Regions from separate parts of the Agromyces arachidis genome, predicted to be linked through region 2. Evidence: predicted binding sites of a transcription regulator. Region 2 holds the regulator's gene; each other region holds the start of a gene.
The links. The regulator LexA, encoded in region 2, represses DNA repair genes until DNA is damaged. The targets are predictions, from matches to a motif close to TCGAACANNTGTTCGA.

Region 1 (5,894 bases), on a different contig from region 2:
GGCCCTGCTGCACCGATCGGGCGATCCCGGTGTGGAGGATCGCGTCGCGCTCCAGGGCGGTGGCCATCGTCCGCCGCTGCCACGCCAGCGTCTCGTCGACCACCTTCGCCGAGTACACGGATGCCGCGGCCGTCGGGGCGAGGACCGCGACCGCGTTCACCACCGCGAACGAGAACGCCGGGGCATCGGTCTGGGCCTCGCCCGCCGCACCGACCGCGAGGATCGCGAGCACGGCCGCCGACAACCCGCCCGCGACGGCGAGGGACGCCCACGAGCAGAAGGGCGCGAGCACGAGCAGCAGGAGGCCGAGCGCGAGCGGCCCGAAGTCGTCGTACAGGTAGGCGTTGCGTCCCGCGGTGCTGAGGAACTCGGCCACCGCCGCGCCGAGGGCGAGCACGACCACGAGCCCGAGGCGCTCGACCGTGAACGGCGCCCGGCCGGGCAGCGCCGACAGCCACGCCGTCGCGCCCGCCGCGGCGACCAGCACGACGGCGACCGCGGCGGCGAACGGCGAGCCTACCTCGTCGAGGTGCCAGGCGGTGAGCGCGACCGACATCAGCGACACTGCCACGGCTGCCGCGCCGACGAGCGGCACCGCGGCGACGCCGCCCAGCGGGTCGACCTCCTGCTGCGTCATCCGGATCGTCCCGCTCACGCGTCACCGCCCGTCGGGACGGAGATCAGCACCGTGGTCCCCACGCCCGGCCGCGACCACACATCGACCCGCCCGCCGACCTGCTCGATCCGGCCGCGGATCGAGGTGCGCAGGCCGATGCGGTCCGGGGGCACGAGGGCCGGGTCGAAGCCCGCCCCGCCGTCGACGACCGCGACGGTGAGTTCGCCGTCGGCCGGTCCGATCGCGACCTCGGCCTCGTGGACCCCGGCATGCCGCACCACGTTCACGAGGCACTGGGCGACCGCGGCCTCGAGCGCGTCGCGACGGCTCGCGTCGAGCACGTCCACCGCCCCGGCGTCACCCGAGAGGCGGACGGTCACGCCCGCCTGCTCGGCGACGGCGAACGCATCGACGAACGGAGCGGCGTCGTCCTCGGGCGGAGGTCCGCCCGGATGGGGCGTCCCCGCCCGATCGTCGCGTCCGAGCGGGTCCGACTCGGGGTCGCCGGCGTGGTCGATCGCCCAGTCGCGGCCGACGATGAGCGCGAGGTCGTGGCGGATGCCCGTGCGCAGCCGCTCGGGCACGGGCCCGGAACCGGCTGCGGCGACCGCGACGAGGTGGCTGAGCGCGGTGTCGTGCAGCCGCGCGATCGCACGGAGCTCGTAGTCGTGCCGGATCGCGAGTTCGCGCGCCTGCTGGCTCGCGCGGTGCAGGCCGGCCTCGCCACGTGCCGCGCTCCGTCGGGAGATGCCGTCGAACGTGCGCGCGGCCACCACGATCACCAGCGCGGTCGCGGCACTCGCATTCGGAACCCAGTCGGCCGCCGCGGGTCCGCCCGGCTCGAGCGCGACGGCGAGCAGGCTGGCCGCCTCGCCCATGCCCCAGGCGAGCGCCGCCCAGGTGATCGCGATCCGCGACCCGATGCCCGCCCCGCCGAGCAGGATCAGCGCGATCCGGGGCAGCGCGACGATCACGTTGTTCGTGCTCTCGAAGTCGCTGCCGGGGAGCATGACGACCGCTGTGACGCCGAACGCGACTCCGGCGCCGACCACGAGCACGACGACCGTGATCGTCACGGACGGCCAGCGCATGAGCGCGACCTGGGCGACCGCCTGCACGGCGATCAGGGCGAGGACCAGCGCGGCCGAGACTCTGGGGTCGGGCACGCCCCAGGCGCGACCGTCGACGACGGATGCCGCGGCGATCGCCATGCCCGCGATCAGGCAGACGCCGGCGGCGCTGTGCCCGGCCAGCGTGATGGCCCGGCTCAGGGATTCCCGCGCGAGGTGCTCGGGGAGGCCCAGGGTCATCGTGCTCCGATCCGCTCGCGGCCCGATGCCGCTGAGGGGATTATGGCAGGCGTCAGAACAGCATCGCAGGGTTCGCCGCCGCCTCGGGGACGTCACGCGCGCCCGGACGCGCAGGGACGCGACGCGCCACGGCGGCGGACGAGGCCACGCCTCCGGTCACCACGTCTTCGCGGCCGCGCGCGAGCCCGTGCGAACGGAGCAGCGGCCGGATGCGTTCGGCGAGCCATGCGCGGTACTCCTTCGGGGCGTACGCACTCGTGCCGGGATACATGGCGCGGTATCGCGCGACGAGTTCCGGGCGCTCGCGGCCGAGCCAGTCGAAGAACCACGGCTTCACCGATCCGCGCAGGTGCAGCGCCGAGTACACCAGGTCGGTGGCGCCCGCCTCCTTCGCACGGCGGACGGCGTCGTCGAGGTGGGCGCGCGTGTCGGTCAGGTACGGGAGGATCGGCATGAGGAAGACGGAGCAGTCGAACCCGGCGTCCCTCACCGCCGAGACGGTCGCGAGCCGCGCCGCCGTCGTCGGCGTGCCCGGCTCGATCGAGCGCTGCAGTTCGTCGTCGTACACCGCGATCGACATGGCCAGGTCGACGGGGACGTGCTCGCGCGCCGCCTCGAGGAGCGGCAGGTCTCGTCGGAGCAACGTGCCCTTGGTGAGGATGCTGAACGGCGTGCCGCTGCCCGCGAGCGCCTCGACGATGCCGGGCATGAGCGCGTACCGGCCTTCGGCGCGCTGGTACGGGTCGGTGTTGGTGCCGAGCGCGACGGGCTCGCGCCGCCAGGAGGGCCGGGCGAGCTCGCGCTGCAGCACCTCCCCCACGTTGACCTTCACGATCAGCTCGCGATCGAAGTCCTCGCGCGGGTTCAGGTCGAGGTACTCGTGCGTCGGGCGGGCGAAGCAGTAGCGGCAGGCATGCTGGCAGCCGCGGTACGGGTTGATGGTCCATCCGAAGGGCACGTACGACTGGCCGGGCACCTTGTTCAGGGCCGACTTCGCGAGCACCTCGTGGAACGTCACGCCCGCGAACTCGGGCGTCTGCACCGACCGGACGAGGTTGTCGAGCCGCGCCAGCCCCGGCAGGGTGCCCTGCTGCTCGACGCCGAGCTCCTGTCCGTTCCACCTCACGGCATCATTCGAACACATGTTCGAACGATCGGCAAGCCGATCCCCCGCGCGCCCGGGTGCGCCGGCGCTCACCCGGTCACGTGCTCCGCTCCGCCGTACCACCGGAGATCCGCCGGTTCTCAGGATCCTACGCGTGGAATCGTCCTGCGTTCCGGCGGATCTCCGGCGAGCGGGCGGATCTCCGGTGAGCCGGCGGATCTCCGGCGAGCGGGGCGGATCTCCGGCGAGCGGGGCGGAGGTCAGGCGCGCGCGCCGCCGAACCTGCCCGTCAGGACCGCACCGCGGCGCCCGGCCGGGGCGAGCTCGAGCTCCTCCCCCTCCCATCGCCGTCGCAGCCAGCGATCGTGGCTCGCGACGATCACGGCGCCCGGGTAGGCGCCGAGCGCGTCCTCGAGCTCGTCCGCGAGCGCCAGCGAGAGGTGGTTCGTCGGCTCGTCGAGCAGGAACACGTGCGGCGGCGCCGCGACGACTAGCGCCAGCGCGAGGCGCCGCTGCTGGCCGATCGACAGGGTCCCGACCGGACGGTCGAGGTCGCGCGGGCCGATCAGCCCGAGGGCGGCGAGCGGCACGCGCTCAGCACGTCGCTCCCCCAGCACCCCGTCGTAGATCGAGCGCGGGCTGGCCGCCGGATCGCCGAATCGGACATCCTGCTCGAGCAGTCCGATCCGCAGGCCGCGGCGCCGCCGCACCGTGCCGCGGTCGGGTGCGATGCGCCCGGCGAGCACGGCGAGCAGGGTCGACTTGCCCGCACCGTTCGGCCCGGTGACCAGCAGTCGGCTCGAGGGGGCGACGTCGAGCCCGGCGAGGTCGAGGCGCCCCTCGACCGCGATCCCGGAGAGCTGCAGCAGCCGCGCCGCCTCCCCGTCGAGCGCGTGCGACCCCGGCGGGATGCCCGTGAAGGCCAACCGCCCCGGGGGCCGCGCCACCTGGGTCCGTTCGAGCTCGGCGAGCCGCAGTTCGGCGTTCCGCACCCGCCGCGAGACCGCCTGCTCGACGTTCTCGCGTTTGAAGTGCTTCAGGAACTTGTCCCGGTCGCGCGGGGCGCGACCGTGGGCGACCGATCGAGCCGACTCGGCCACGACGAGGCGCAGCCGGCGCAGGTCGGCCTGCTCGTCCTCGTGCTGCCGTTCCCATCGCGCCCGCTCACCGGCGCGCACCGAGAGGTACTCGGTGAACGACCCGCCGAAGACCGTGCCGACGGATGCCGCGCGCGCGAGCGCGTCGACTCCCGCGCGCGCCGGGTCGAGGTCGAGCAGCCCGGTGGCCACCCGATCGAGGAACTCGCGGTCATGGCTGGCGAAGACCACCGGTCCTCGCCAGGCCCGCAGCCGTTCCTCGAGGAACGCGGCCGCGTCGTCGTCGAGGTGGTTCGTCGGCTCGTCGAGCAGCAGGGCGTCGGGCGAGGACAGCAGCAGCGCGGCCAGCGCGAACCGGCTGCGTTGCCCGCCCGACAGCTCGTCGATCCGTCGCGAAAGACCGAGCCCGGACAGTCCGAGACCCTCGAGCAGCTCATCGCGACGCCGGTCGACCGACCAGACGTCGGCGCGTTCGGCCGCATCCAGCGCGGCCGCGTAGCGCTCCGCGGCGGCGACGTCGGGAGTTCGCGCCGACGGCCGGCTCGCGGCATCCGCCGGCGGTACGACGGCCGGGTCCGACAGCGCGAGCGCCGCCGCGTCGAGTTCGCGCTCGATGGCGCGCACCTGCGCCACCGCGGCCTCGAGGACTTCCGCGACCCGGTCCCCGGGCGAGAAGGGTGGTTCCTGGTGGAGCAGGTCCGTGCGGGCCGGGCGCGACACCCGTCCGGCGAGCACGGCCCCGGGCGGCGCGACGCCGGCGATCGCGCGCAGGAGCGTCGACTTGCCGGCACCGTTCTCGCCGATGAGGCCGAGACGCCGGCCGGGCGCGACCGTCAGGGCGAGGTCGGACAGGATGCGCCGGCCGCCGAACGAGACGGACACGCCGTCGGCGCGCAGATGGGAGGAGAAGGTGAGATCGAATGACATGAGGGCGGAACCCTTCGGGATGCCGCCCCGGGCCGCCGTGCGCCCGCGCGCTTCGGCGGGCGCGGACGACGCGTCGGACACGGCCCGACGACACGCGTGGACGGCGACGACGGCCCGGGAGCGGATGGTGGATCCCGCCGGGCATCTGCCGTCGCCCGGGTGCGCGCGAACACCGTCGCGATCAGTGGAACACGCACACCCCGGATGTCAACGGCGCCTCGGGCGCGGGACGATGGGATGTGCTCACTTCATAGCGGGGACGACTGTAGCAGACCCGCTTCGGGCCGTCGAGGGTCGAGCGCGGGCGCGGCCCTACCGCGCGGCGAGCTCCCTGCTGCCGGAGAGCTGCAGGGCGGCCGCGGTGCGCGCGAGCGAGGCCGCCGCGGCATCCGGGTCGTCGGAGAGCGAGGTGCCGAGCGACGGGATCATCTCGCGCAGCTTCGGCTCCCATTCGCCCATGCGGTCGGGGAAGCACTTGCCCATGACCTCGAGCATGATCGGCACCGAGACCGACGCGCCCGGCGAGGCGCCGAGCAGGCCCGCGATCGAGCCGTCGGCACCCGAGATGACCTCGGTGCCGAACTGCAGGATGCCGCCCTTCTCGGGGTCGTTCTTCATGACCTGCACGCGCTGACCCGCCGTGATGAGTTCCCAGTCCTCGGACTTCGCGGTGGGCATGAACTCCCGGAGCGCGGCCATCTTCTTCTCGCGCGAGGCCATGAGCTCGGAGACGAGGTACTTCACCAGGTCGAAGTTGCGCAGGCCCACCTGGAGCATCGGGATGATGTTGTGGAACCGGATCGAGAACGGCAGGTCGAACCACGTGCTCGACTTGAGGA
Region 2 (5,894 bases):
GCGAACCGGCTCGTGCGCGAGTTCCTCGACGCCGGCGTCACGAGCTTCCTGGCGCTGCGCGGCGATCCGCCCGCGGGCACCGCCGACGCGGAGGACGCGATCGGCGACCTGCACAGCGCCGCCGAGCTGGTGCAGCTGATCCACCGCGTCCAGGAGGAGCGCGAGCCGTTCGGCCAGTCGCGCATTCCGGGCATGCCCGGCGTCACTGCCATCCGGGAGCGACCGCGACCGGAGCGCGTCGCGGTCGCCGCGTTCCCCGGCGGCCACCCGCGTTCGCGGGGATCGAGCCACGACGTCGACGTGCTGCTCGCGAAAGAGGTCGCGGGAGCGAACCTCGCGATCACGCAGCTGTTCTGGCACGCCGACGACTACCTGTCGTTCGTGCGACGTGCCCGTGCCGGCGGCGTGACCATCCCGATCCTGCCGGGCATCATGCCGGTGACGACGCCCGCGCGCCTGGGTCGGCTGGAGCAGCTCACCGGCGTTCCGGCGCCTGCCGGACTCGCGATCGACCTCGAGATCGAGCCCGACGCGGGCGCCCAGTTCGCGCTCGGCGTCGAGTACGCCGCGAAGCTCGCCGACGAGGTGCTCGCGGGCGGCGCGCCCGGCCTCCACCTGTACACGTTCAACCGCCACGAGGCCGTGCTCGCCGTGCTCGACCGGCTCGGCCTCGTAAACGCCCCCGCCCATGCGGGCACCGAGAGGAACACGAGAGAACGATGACCGCACCCGCCTTCCCCACCGGAACGATCCTCGGCTACCCGCGCATCGGGCGCCGCCGCGAGCTGAAGCACGCCGTCGAGGCGTTCTGGGCGGGCCGGATCGACGCCGACGAGCTCGAGCGCACGGCCGCGGCCCTGCGCGCCGCCACGCGCGAACGCCTCGCCGCGCTCGGGCTCGGCCGCACGGACTCGGCGATCCCCGAGTCATTCTCGTACTACGACCAGGTGCTCGACGCGGCCGTCGCCCTGGGCGCGGTCCCGGCGCGCTTCGAGCGCCTGCTCGACGCCGACGGCCGGCTCGACCTCGCGGGCACCTTCACGGTCGCCCGCGGCGAGGGTGCCGACGCGCCGCTCGAGATGACCAAGTGGTTCGACTCGAACTACCACTACCTCGTGCCCGAGATCGGGCCGGATACCGCGTTCGCGCCGCACGCCGATGCGCTCGTCGCCCAGGTGCGCGAGGCGCGCGAGGCGGGGTTCGTCACGCGTCCGGTGCTCGTCGGCCCGGTCACGTTCCTCCTGCTCTCGAAGGCGGCGGATGGCGCGCCCGACGGCTTCCGTCCGCTCGACCGCCTCGCCGACCTCGTGCCCGTCTACCGCGCGCTCCTGGCCGAACTCGCCGCCGCGGGCGCGGAGTGGGTGCAGCTCGACGAGCCCGGTCTCGTCAGCGAGAGCCTCGACGAGCCGCGCGGCCGGGTGCTCGAGGCCGTCGCGGAGGCGTACGACGCGCTCGGCGCGGCCGACGCGCGCCCGGCGATCTTCGTCGCGGCACCGTACGGCGACCTCGGGGATGCGCTGCCGGCGCTCGCGGCGACGCCGGTCGAGGCCATCGGCCTGGATCTCGTCCGCGGCGACCTCCCCGCGCAGCTCGATCCGGCGACGGAGGAGGCGCTCGCCGCGAAGACGCTCGTCGCGGGCGTCGTCGACGGCCACAACATCTGGCGCGGCGACCTCGCGCACGCGTTCGCCCGCGCCGAGGCGGTCCGCTCGTTCTCGGGATCCGTCGCCGTGTCGACCTCGACGTCGCTCCTGCACGTGCCGCACGACGTCGACGAGGAGACCGCGCTGGACCCGCGACTCGCCGGCTGGCTCGCGTTCGCCGACCAGAAGGTCGCACAGGTCGCGACGCTCGCGCGCGGCTTCGCCGAGGGACGCGAGGCGATCGCGGCCGACCTCGACGCGGCATCCGTCGCCCTCGCCGACCGAGCCGCCGCGCCGGGCGTGCGCGTGCCGGCCGTGCGCGACCGCCTCGCCGCGCTCGACGCCGCCGCATTCGCCCGCGCGGCGTACGACGATCGGGTCGCCGCGCAGGAGGACCTCGCGCTGCCGGCGCTGCCGACCACGACCATCGGGTCGTTCCCGCAGACCGCCGACATCCGCCGCGCCCGGGCCCGCCTGGTGAAGGGCGAGTTGACGGATGCGGCATATCGCGAGCTCATGCGCGAGGAGATCGCGCGCGTCATCCGCCTGCAGGAGGACCTCGGCCTCGACGTGCTCGTGCACGGGGAGCCCGAGCGCAACGACATGGTGCAGTACTTCGCCGAGCTGCTCGACGGCTTCGCGGTCACGCAGCACGGCTGGGTGCAGTCGTACGGCTCGCGGTGCACGCGCCCGTCGATCCTGTGGGGCGACGTGTCGCGGCCCGCTCCGATGACCGTGGAGTGGTCGGCGCACGCCCAGTCGCTCACGGCCAAGCCGGTGAAGGGCATGCTCACGGGGCCGGTCACGATCCTCGCGTGGTCGTTCGTGCGCGACGACCAGCCGCTCGGCGACACCGCCCGGCAGGTCGCGCTCGCGCTGCGCGACGAGATCGGCGACCTCGAGGAGGCCGGCATCCGCGTCATCCAGGTCGACGAGCCCGCGCTGCGCGAACTGCTGCCGCTGAAGCGCGCCGACCAGCCGGCGTACCTCGACTGGTCGGTCGGCGCGTTCCGCCTCGCCACGGGAGGTGCCGCGCCCGCGACGCAGGTGCACACGCACCTCTGCTACTCGGAGTTCGGCGTCGTCATCGACGCGATCCGCGAGCTCGACGCCGACGTGACCTCGATCGAGGCGGCGCGCAGCCGCATGGAGGTCGTCGGCGACCTCGCGGCGAGCGGCTTCGACCACGGCGTGGGCCCGGGTGTCTACGACATCCACTCGCCGCGCGTGCCGAGCGTCGAGGAGGTGCGCTCGCTCCTCGAGCGCGCGGTCGACGGCGTGCCGGCCGGTCGCCTCTGGGTGAACCCCGACTGCGGACTGAAGACGCGAGGCTACGACGAGACGGTCGCGTCGCTCGCGAACATCGTCGAGGCGGCGCGCTCGGTGCGCGCAGGGATCGCGGTGGCGTCCGCGTGAGGTGCGCGAGGGCGGATGACGCGCTCGACTCCGCGACATCCGCCCTGATCGTCGTCCCGGCGATGGCCGGGCACGGCGCCCGCTAGACGGTGCGGAGCACCGCGACGACCTTGCCGAGCACCTCGGACTCGTCGCCGAGGATCGGCTCGAACGCCGAGTTGCGGGGGAGCAGCCAGGTGTGGCCGTCGCGTTGGCGGAACACCTTGACGGTGGCCTCGCCGTCGAGCATCGCGGCGACGATCTCGCCGTTCTCGGCCGTCTTCTGCGATCGCACGACCACCCAGTCGCCGTCGCAGATCGCGGCGTCGATCATGGAGTCGCCGACGACCTTCAGGATGAACAGCTCGCCCTTGCCGACGAGCTGGCGGGGGAGCGGGAAGACCTCTTCGACCTGCTGCTCGGCGGTGATCGGCACGCCCGCGGCGATGCGGCCGACGAGCGGGACCATCATGGCGTCGCCGATGGACACGGACTCGACCACCGACGGCTTGGGCTCGGAGCTGGGCGCGTCGACCAGGACCTCGAGGGCGCGGGGGCGGTTCGGGTCGCGCCGCAGGTACCCGGCCAGCTCGAGCTGGTTCAGCTGGTGCGTCACGCTCGAGAGCGAGGACAGCCCGACGGCGTCGCCGATCTCGCGCATGCTGGGCGGGTAGCCGCGATCGGCGACCGAGGCGCGGATGACATCGAGGATCGCGAGCTGCTTCGCGCTCGGGGTCGTGCGCCGACGCGACCGGCCGCTCGTGCCGCTCGCCCGGTCGGTCTCGATGCTCACGTGCTGCCCTCTCGTCGGGGCCGCCATGGCCCGGATGTCGGTGGTCGGTGTTCGACTGTGGTCGGACATTCGAAACTGTATCCGCCTCGCGTGCACGCGACAAACATCCGTTCGAGTGTGTCGCGGAATTCGGGCCGGAATCTCCCACCTCCGGTCCTTGCAGGTTCGATTGTTCGAAGATATATTCGGAACACAGCTTCGCATCCGGCCCTCCCGGCCGAGGGTCGGATGCGTGGCTGGAACCCAGGGAGGTGCGGAATGAGTGCAGTGGTGATCGGATCAGTCGGCGCGGCGCCGGCCATGCCCGGCTTCGCGGGGCCCTCGGCGCGCACCCGACTCCGATTGACGCCCCGTGGCCGCGTCGTGCTGACGATCCTCGCCGCCATGCCGATCGTCGCGGGCGTGCTCGTCGGAACGCTCTCCTCGGGCGGAGCCGTCGCCGGCATCGACGACGGGCGCGCCACCACCACGTTCGAGACCGTGGTCGTCGGCGCCGGTGACTCGCTGTGGGGCATCGCCGAGTCGATCGCACCGACCGCCGACCCTCGCGACGTCATCCACGAGATCATGCAGCTCAACGGCCTGCGCGACGCCGTGGTGCAGCCGGGCCAAGAGCTCGTGCTCCCCGCGGTCGACTGAGACCGCCCCCTGAGTGAGAATCTCTGCGGGCGAGGTTACGGCGACGACGGCGGCCTTCTCCGAAGCGCCCGCCGCCTGATCTGGGCGCGCCATGCCGAACGGTCCGGTGGTCGACCCGGGGATGGTGCGCGGATGAACGTGCGCGTACGCTCGGGGCCGTGATCATCGCGATCTTTCGTCGCCGCCTGCGCGACGGCGCGACCTTCGACGACTTCATCAGCGCGTGGGAGGCCGACCGGGGCTTCGGCGTCCCGGCTCGGGTGTTCAACGCCGTCTCCGTCGAGGACTCACGCGAGATCCTCTCGGTCGGTTTCGTCGACATCGCCGCCGACGACCTCGAGGCGGACGTCGCGCAGGTCAGCCTCCAGGAGGCGGTGCGGCATTCTCGGATCGACGAGGTGATCGAGAGCACATTGCTGCACGCCTACTACGACCTCCGCACCGAACACGACTTCACTGCGGATCCGCGTACCGTCGAGATCGGTTCGCCCACGAGCATGCTGTCCGCGCTCGCGCCGAAATCATCGGCCAGCGACTGATCACGGTCCCACTCCGCGGGAACCGACAACGCTTTCAGTGGCACCCGGATGCATCGCTGGAGCGACCGGCAGCGAGGCGGCATCCCCATGCTCGGTCGAGGAGGAAAGGTATCCCGCGGATACCTTTCCCCCTCGCCCGGAGGCGCGGCATGCATAGCCGATCGTCCGTGCGTCGCGGGCGGACCGGCTAACGGGCGCTCGCAGACCGTCACAGACGGAGAACTGCGTGAATATCGTTGGAGGCAATGTGATCCGATGGCAGAAGACGCAGGCGACGGCGCCACTCGTCCGGGTTGGAAGATAGAGCTGGGTCAGCCGCCAAAGGAGACGCGAACGGATCCGCGATTGGACGTCGTCAAGCTCGCTGTGCGAGGGGCGCAAGAGCAGCTCCACGCAACAATGACCATGCTCTCGTCGATGGAGGAAGTCATCCGCGACTGCGCCGCTCACGGTATGACTCGAGACGAGATCGCTGGCCAAGCTGCTCTGACTGCGTCCGCCGTCGATCGTGTGCTTTCGGGCGGCGGACTAGTCAATTGGCCCGTCGACTAACCCGCCCGCTCGCATAACTCATCAGTGCGAAGGCTCCGTCACGTTCGGTCCGCTCGCGGGCGTCCGCTGAGGGATCGTTGGCGGACCGGCTATAGGACGGAAGCGGGTTGCGGCGCCCTGGTCGCACGACTCCGATCCGAAGCCGCTTCGTCTGAGCCTCGCCGAGCCCAGTCGGGCATGATGAGCACGTCGAGAAGGGACTGGCTAAGTTGCCATCAGAGACGTATGTTCCAAACGAGCTGCTTTCGCGCCTGGTCGGCGACCGGATGTATTCCGTCGAGTTTGTCCTCAACGACTATGTCCAGTTTCGCTTCGACGGCACGCCAGGTGCGG
Region 3 (5,894 bases), on a different contig from region 2:
ACCGCGACGGCGACCGCGACCGGTGGTTCAGCGCGCAGGAGGCCCTCGAGTACGGCTTCGTCGACCACATCCGCGAGTCGGCCGTCGACGTCTCCGGCGGAGGCGGCACCCAGCCCGGCTTCGAGGACACCCAGGCCTGAGGAAGAGAGAACTGCGAATGAACATCCCCGCTTTCGGCGGCACCGCGTTCAGCGGCGCCCAGGCCCCCGGGTCGCGCTACATCCTGCCGAGCTTCGAGGAGCGCACGGCCTACGGCTACAAGCGCCAGGACCCGTACGCCAAGCTCTTCGAGGACCGCATCATCTTCCTCGGCGTGCAGGTCGACGACGCGTCGGCCGACGACATCATGGCGCAGTTGCTCGTGCTCGAGTCGATGGACCCGGACCGCGACATCATGATGTACATCAACTCGCCCGGCGGCTCGTTCACCGCCATGACCGCGATCTACGACACGATGCAGTACATCCGCCCGCAGATCCAGACCGTCGTGCTGGGTCAGGCCGCCTCCGCGGCGGCGGTGATCGCGGCGGCCGGCACGCCCGGTCGTCGCCTCGCGCTGCCGAACGCCCGCGTCCTGATCCACCAGCCCGCGATGGGCGAGGCGGGCCACGGCCAGGCGTCCGACATCGAGATCCAGGCGGCCGAGATCCTGCGCATGCGCACGTGGCTCGAGGAGACGCTCGCGAAGCACTCCAACCGGACCATCGAGCAGGTCAACGCCGACATCGACCGCGACAAGATCCTGTCGGCCGCGGAGGCCCAGGAGTACGGCCTGATCGACCAGGTGCTGACGTCGCGCAAGACGCTGCCGGCGCTCTCGCGCTGATCGACCGACGCTCGAGGGGGCGGGTGCGGATGCCGCATCCGCCCCTTCGTCCGTCACGTTTCCGCCAAACCGTGGCGGATCGACCCCGCCCGACCTTCGTCGGGCTAGGCTCGGAGCAGACGCGTTTCGAGGGAGGAAACGATGGCACGGATCGGGGAGAGTGCTGACCTGCTGAAGTGCTCCTTCTGCGGAAAGAGCCAGAAGCAGGTGCAGCAGTTGATCGCCGGTCCCGGCGTGTACATCTGCGACGAATGCGTCGAGCTCTGCAACGAGATCATCGAGGAGCGGCTCGCCGAGGCGGGCGAGGCGGAGTCGGGCGAGTTCGAGCTGCCCAAGCCCAAGGAGATCTTCGCGTTCCTCGAGGAGTACGTCATCGGCCAGGAGGCGGCCAAGCGCGCCCTCGCCGTGGCGGTCTACAACCACTACAAGCGCGTGCGGGCGAAGGCGTCGATCTCCTCCGCCGAGCGAGCGAACGACGACGTCGAGATCGCGAAGTCGAACATCCTGCTGATCGGGCCGACGGGCTGCGGCAAGACCTACCTCGCGCAGACGCTGGCGAAGCAGCTCAACGTGCCGTTCGCGGTGGCCGACGCCACCGCCCTGACCGAGGCGGGCTACGTCGGCGAGGACGTCGAGAACATCCTCCTCAAGCTGATCCAGGCCGCCGACTACGACGTCAAGCGCGCCGAGACGGGCATCATCTACATCGACGAGGTCGACAAGATCGCCCGCAAGGCGGAGAACCCCTCGATCACCCGCGACGTATCGGGCGAGGGCGTCCAGCAGGCCCTGCTGAAGATCCTCGAGGGCACGGTCGCCTCCGTGCCGCCGCAGGGCGGACGGAAGCATCCGCACCAGGAGTTCATCCAGATCGACACGACGAACGTGCTGTTCATCGTCGCGGGTGCGTTCGCAGGGCTGGAGGAGATCATCTCGTCCCGTGCCGGCAAGCGCGGCATCGGCTTCGGGGCGCCGCTGCACTCCAAGCAGGATGAAGCGGAGCTGTTCAGCGAGGTGCTGCCGGAGGACCTGCACAAGTTCGGGCTGATCCCGGAGTTCATCGGTCGACTGCCCGTGGTCGCGACCGTGACCCCGCTCGACCGATCGGCCCTCATGGAGATCCTCACCGAGCCGAAGAACGCCCTCGTGCGGCAGTACCAGCGCATGTTCGAACTCGACGGGGTGCAGCTGGAGTTCGAGCACGCCGCACTCGAGGCCATCGCCGACCTCGCCGTGCTCCGCCAGACCGGCGCGCGCGGCCTCCGCGCGATCATGGAGGAGGTGCTCGGTCCGATCATGTTCGAGGTGCCCTCCACCACGGGAGTGGCGCGCGTCGTGGTCACGAAGGAGACCGTCATCGACAACGCCGCGCCGACGATCGTGCCGGCGAAGCCGCGACGCGCGGAGAAGTCCGCCTAGCAGCGCCACGACGAGGCCACCGGGTCGGGCCGGAGACGCGCCGAGTCGCGTCGACGGTCAGTCGAACACGCGCAGCACGTGCCAGTGCCGGCCGTCATGGCCCACGTCGAACATGCGGGCCTCGCCGTCGTCGCCCGTGGCCTGGAAGCGCCACCCCGTGATCGCCAGCGGGGCGCGCCCGGGCGCGACCTCGTGCGCCGCGAACACGTGCCACCATTCCGCCTGTCCCACGAGCGGAGTCGGCATGTCGGTGACCCGATACCGCTGGGAGCGCCAGACGAGTCGCTCGGGGATGCCGGATTCGTCGGTCCACACCTCGGCGGGTTCGGTCGTGAGACGCATCCGCCCTCCTTCATTCGAACGTGTGTTCGAATGGTACCAGCGTCCGGCCGTGACGAACAGGACCGGTCGGGTCGCGCGGCGTCCGATCGGGCGTCGTCGGGTCACGGGTGACGCGTCGAGGACGTGGGGCGAGAATGGCGGGGTGGAGGTTCACGTGCTGCACATCGAGGGCTGTCCGCATCGCGCCGAGGCGGGGGCCGGTGCGAGGCAGGCCCTCGACGCGGTCGGACTCGCGGACGTGCCGGTCGACTACGTCGTCGTCCGGAGCGCGTCCCAGGCGGCCCGGGCCGGCTTCGCGGGCTCGCCGACGATCACCGTCGACGGCGAGGACCTGTTCCCGACCCCGGGTCGGACCGGTGTGCTCGCCTGCCGCGTCTACGCGACCGGGTCGGGTCCGGCTCGCGCGCCCACCCGTGAGCAGATCGAGCACGCGCTCCGCGCGCGGGGTCGCCGCTAGGCCAGGTCGTCGTCCGTCCGGGCTCCGAAGACGATCTCGTCCCAGCTCGGCATCGCCGCACGGCCCTTCTTGGGACGCGCCGAGCTCGACGCCTTCCCGCCCCAGAGCGCCCGCGCGGCCGCACCCGCCCGGCTCTCGTCGGCCTCGTCCTCCGGTCCGGACGAGGCCTCGGCGGTCGGGGCGGGGAGCTCGGTCGCCGTGGCCGGCGCGGAGATGGTCGGCGCGAACGGGGGAGGGGCGGGCACGGATTCGACGGAGCCGGTGACCGACTCGCGCTCACCGCGACGTCGGCGCAGCGCTTCGAGCAGGTCGGCGGTCTCGCCGGTCGGCGGTGCGGGTTCGTCGGCCCGCTTGATGGCGGCGCGGGCGACGGCCGCGCTCGACGCGGGCGACGACTGGCGCGGCGCGCCGATCTCGGGCTGCGGGGCGGTGTCGTCGTCGGCGACGTCGGTCGCGTCGAACGTGAACGCACCGCTGTCGAACCGGGAGGACTCGTCCTCCGGCGAGACGGCGCGCAGTCGCGGGATCATCCCGCCGCGGGCCTCGCCCTGCTTGGAGAGCGTCGAAGCATCGGCGTTCTGCGGATGCAGGGCCTGCTTCCGGGGTTCGAACGACCAGCGCGCGTCGTGGTCGATCCCGTCGGCGGTGAACTCGAGCTTCACCATCCAGCCGCGCTCGACGTCCTTCCAGCTGGCCCATCGCTCGCCGTGCGCGCCGAGGGCGGCGAGGCGCTCGCGCACCACGCTGCCGAAGGAGGCGGGCTCGTCGGAATCGGATTCGCCGGGCGCATGCATCGGCACGGCGAGCGCGGAGGTCACCATGTGTTCGCGCTCGGCGATCACCGGCCCCTCGAATCGCCGGATGTAGTCGACGGACGCACCGGTCAGCTCGGCGACCTCCTCGGCCGAGAGCCCGGAGCGGATGTGGGCCTGCACCTCGCGGGGGGAGAGCTTGGGGCCGGCGTGAGTCTCGGGGACCGCGTGGCGGATGCGCGACTGGAGCACCTCGTCGATCTCGATCCGGAATCGCGCCCCGTCATCGGAGGCTGCGACGAGGGCGCCGTCCTCGACACCGATCACCTTCAGTTCCTGCATCGCGAGAAGCCTTTCCGTGCCTTCGTCTCCGCCCAAGGATGCCACGGCGCCGGCCCGGCGCACGGGAATACGGCGGGCGCGCCGCGAGTTGTGCATTCCACCGGAAGAGGCGGCCCCGGAATGGTTTGCTTACGCCATTGATTTGATGCAGACTATGGCCGCCGAACCCTCGGCACAGGAAAAAAGGATGGGAATGGCAACGGATTACGACGCGCCGCGGAAGACCGAAGACGACTCGGAGTCGATCGAGGCCCTCAAGGAGCGCGTGCCCGACAAGATGTCGAGCGCCGTCGACGTCGAGGACGCCGACAACCCCGGCAGCTTCGACCTCGCGGGAGCCGACCTGTCCGACGTCGAGCTCGACGTCGTCGTGCTGCCGCCGCAGGCCGATGAGTTCACCTGCGTCAGCTGCTTCCTCGTGAAGCACCGCTCCCAGATGGACCACGAGACCAAGCTCGGGCCCATCTGCCTGGAGTGCGCCGCCTAGGCGCGCTCCTCGCCGACTTCCGGCCGCCGCGATCCTCGTCGGATCGCGGCGGCCAGTTCGTTGGGGTGCCGGGTCGACACGAGCCAGTAGGGCGCGGGGTCCGCGGCGTCCTCGATCGGCACCCGCACCACGTCGCGGATCCATCCGCGGATCACGAGGAACGCGCGTGCGTCCAGCCCCGTTCCCCGCTCGACCCGCGCGGCGTCGCCGATGGCGGGAACCGGCTCGCCGACGAGGGTCAGCGGCACCTCGGCGCGCCCCGCGCGCAGCCTGCCGTCGGCGACCTCGATGACGGGCGCCGTGAGCGTCAGCGAACCGGCGACGGCGAGGTACAGCAGGAGACCCGTCGCGACCCCCGCGGGCACCGACACCGGCGCGAGGACGAGGATGCTCGACGGGATGAGCAACAGGCTGATGAGGTAGATCCAGGGCGTCGGCCACAGCCGTTCGCGGTAGTCGGGCATGGGACTATCAGACCAGACTTCTGCACTACCCTCGAACGGTGACCGATTCCGTCGATGTGCTGATCACGGCCGACCGCCTGCCCGCATACGCCCATCCGGGCGATGCCGGCGCCGACCTCCACGCCGCCGAAGGCGTCGTCCTCGAGCCGGGGGAGCGCGCGACGGTCGGCACGGGGGTGGCCATCGCGCTGCCCGACGGGTACGTCGCGTTCGTGGTGCCGCGGTCCGGACTCGCCTTCAAGCACGGCATCACCATCGTCAACGCCCCCGGAACCGTCGACGCGGGCTACCGCGGCGAGATCAAGGTCGCGCTGCTGAACACCGACGCGCGCGAGGCCTACCGCATCGAGGCGGGCGACCGCATCGCCCAGCTCGTCGTCATGCCGGTGAGCCGCGCGCGGTTCGTGGAGGTCGAGCGACTTCCCGGCAGCCTGCGCGGCGAGGGAGGGTTCGGGTCGACCGGATTCGGGGCGAACCAGTCAGGAGCACACGCGTGAGCGACATCGAGAACATCGACGACTTCCCCGTCGACCAGCCGAAGTCGGCGCCGGCCGACCGCTCGGCCAACGGCCCGCTCGACGAGTCCGAGGCGAACCCCGTCCGTCCCTACGTCGACCTGGGCGGCGTCAAGGTGCTTCCCCGCGAAGGCCTCCACCTCAGGCTCGAGGTCGAGGAGGGCTCCAAGCGGGTCGTGGCGGTCGGGCTCGACTACGCCAACTCGACGCTGCAGGTGCAGCCCTTCGCGGCGCCGCGTTCGAGTGGGCTGTGGCACGAGATCCGCGACCAGATCGCCGACCAGATCGCC

Region 1: a site for LexA is predicted at 3,061-3,076, ahead of ACUY4T_RS10995 (Rv2578c family radical SAM protein). Genes of this name have one in related genera too.
Region 3: a site for LexA is predicted at 2,602-2,617, ahead of ACUY4T_RS01755 (DUF6504 family protein). Genes of this name have one in related genera too.

Annotation. Positions count from the first base shown of each region.
Region 1 is NZ_JBRBDK010000007.1:99,850-105,743, reverse strand. It holds gene ACUY4T_RS11005 (hypothetical protein) at 1-637, opposite strand, end outside; gene ACUY4T_RS11000 (sensor histidine kinase) at 652-1,926, opposite strand; gene ACUY4T_RS10995 (Rv2578c family radical SAM protein) at 1,979-3,052, opposite strand; gene ACUY4T_RS10990 (ABC-F family ATP-binding cassette domain-containing protein) at 3,292-5,055, opposite strand; gene ACUY4T_RS10985 (malate:quinone oxidoreductase) at 5,368-5,894, opposite strand, start outside.
Region 2 is NZ_JBRBDK010000011.1:19,478-25,371, forward strand. It holds gene ACUY4T_RS13255 (methylenetetrahydrofolate reductase) at 1-723, shown strand, start outside; gene metE (5-methyltetrahydropteroyltriglutamate--homocysteine S-methyltransferase) at 720-3,059, shown strand; gene lexA (transcriptional repressor LexA) at 3,142-3,858, opposite strand; gene ACUY4T_RS13270 (LysM peptidoglycan-binding domain-containing protein) at 4,102-4,470, shown strand; gene ACUY4T_RS13275 (hypothetical protein) at 4,629-5,009, shown strand; gene ACUY4T_RS13280 (hypothetical protein) at 5,828-5,894, shown strand, end outside.
Region 3 is NZ_JBRBDK010000001.1:361,529-367,422, forward strand. It holds gene ACUY4T_RS01740 (ATP-dependent Clp protease proteolytic subunit) at 1-140, shown strand, start outside; gene ACUY4T_RS01745 (ATP-dependent Clp protease proteolytic subunit) at 158-826, shown strand; gene clpX (ATP-dependent Clp protease ATP-binding subunit ClpX) at 968-2,245, shown strand; gene ACUY4T_RS01755 (DUF6504 family protein) at 2,303-2,587, opposite strand; gene ACUY4T_RS01760 (hypothetical protein) at 2,730-3,044, shown strand; gene sepH (septation protein SepH) at 3,041-4,138, opposite strand; gene ACUY4T_RS01770 (DUF4193 domain-containing protein) at 4,332-4,625, shown strand; gene ACUY4T_RS01775 (DUF3093 domain-containing protein) at 4,622-5,089, opposite strand; gene dut (dUTP diphosphatase) at 5,128-5,586, shown strand; gene ACUY4T_RS01785 (DUF3710 domain-containing protein) at 5,583-5,894, shown strand, end outside.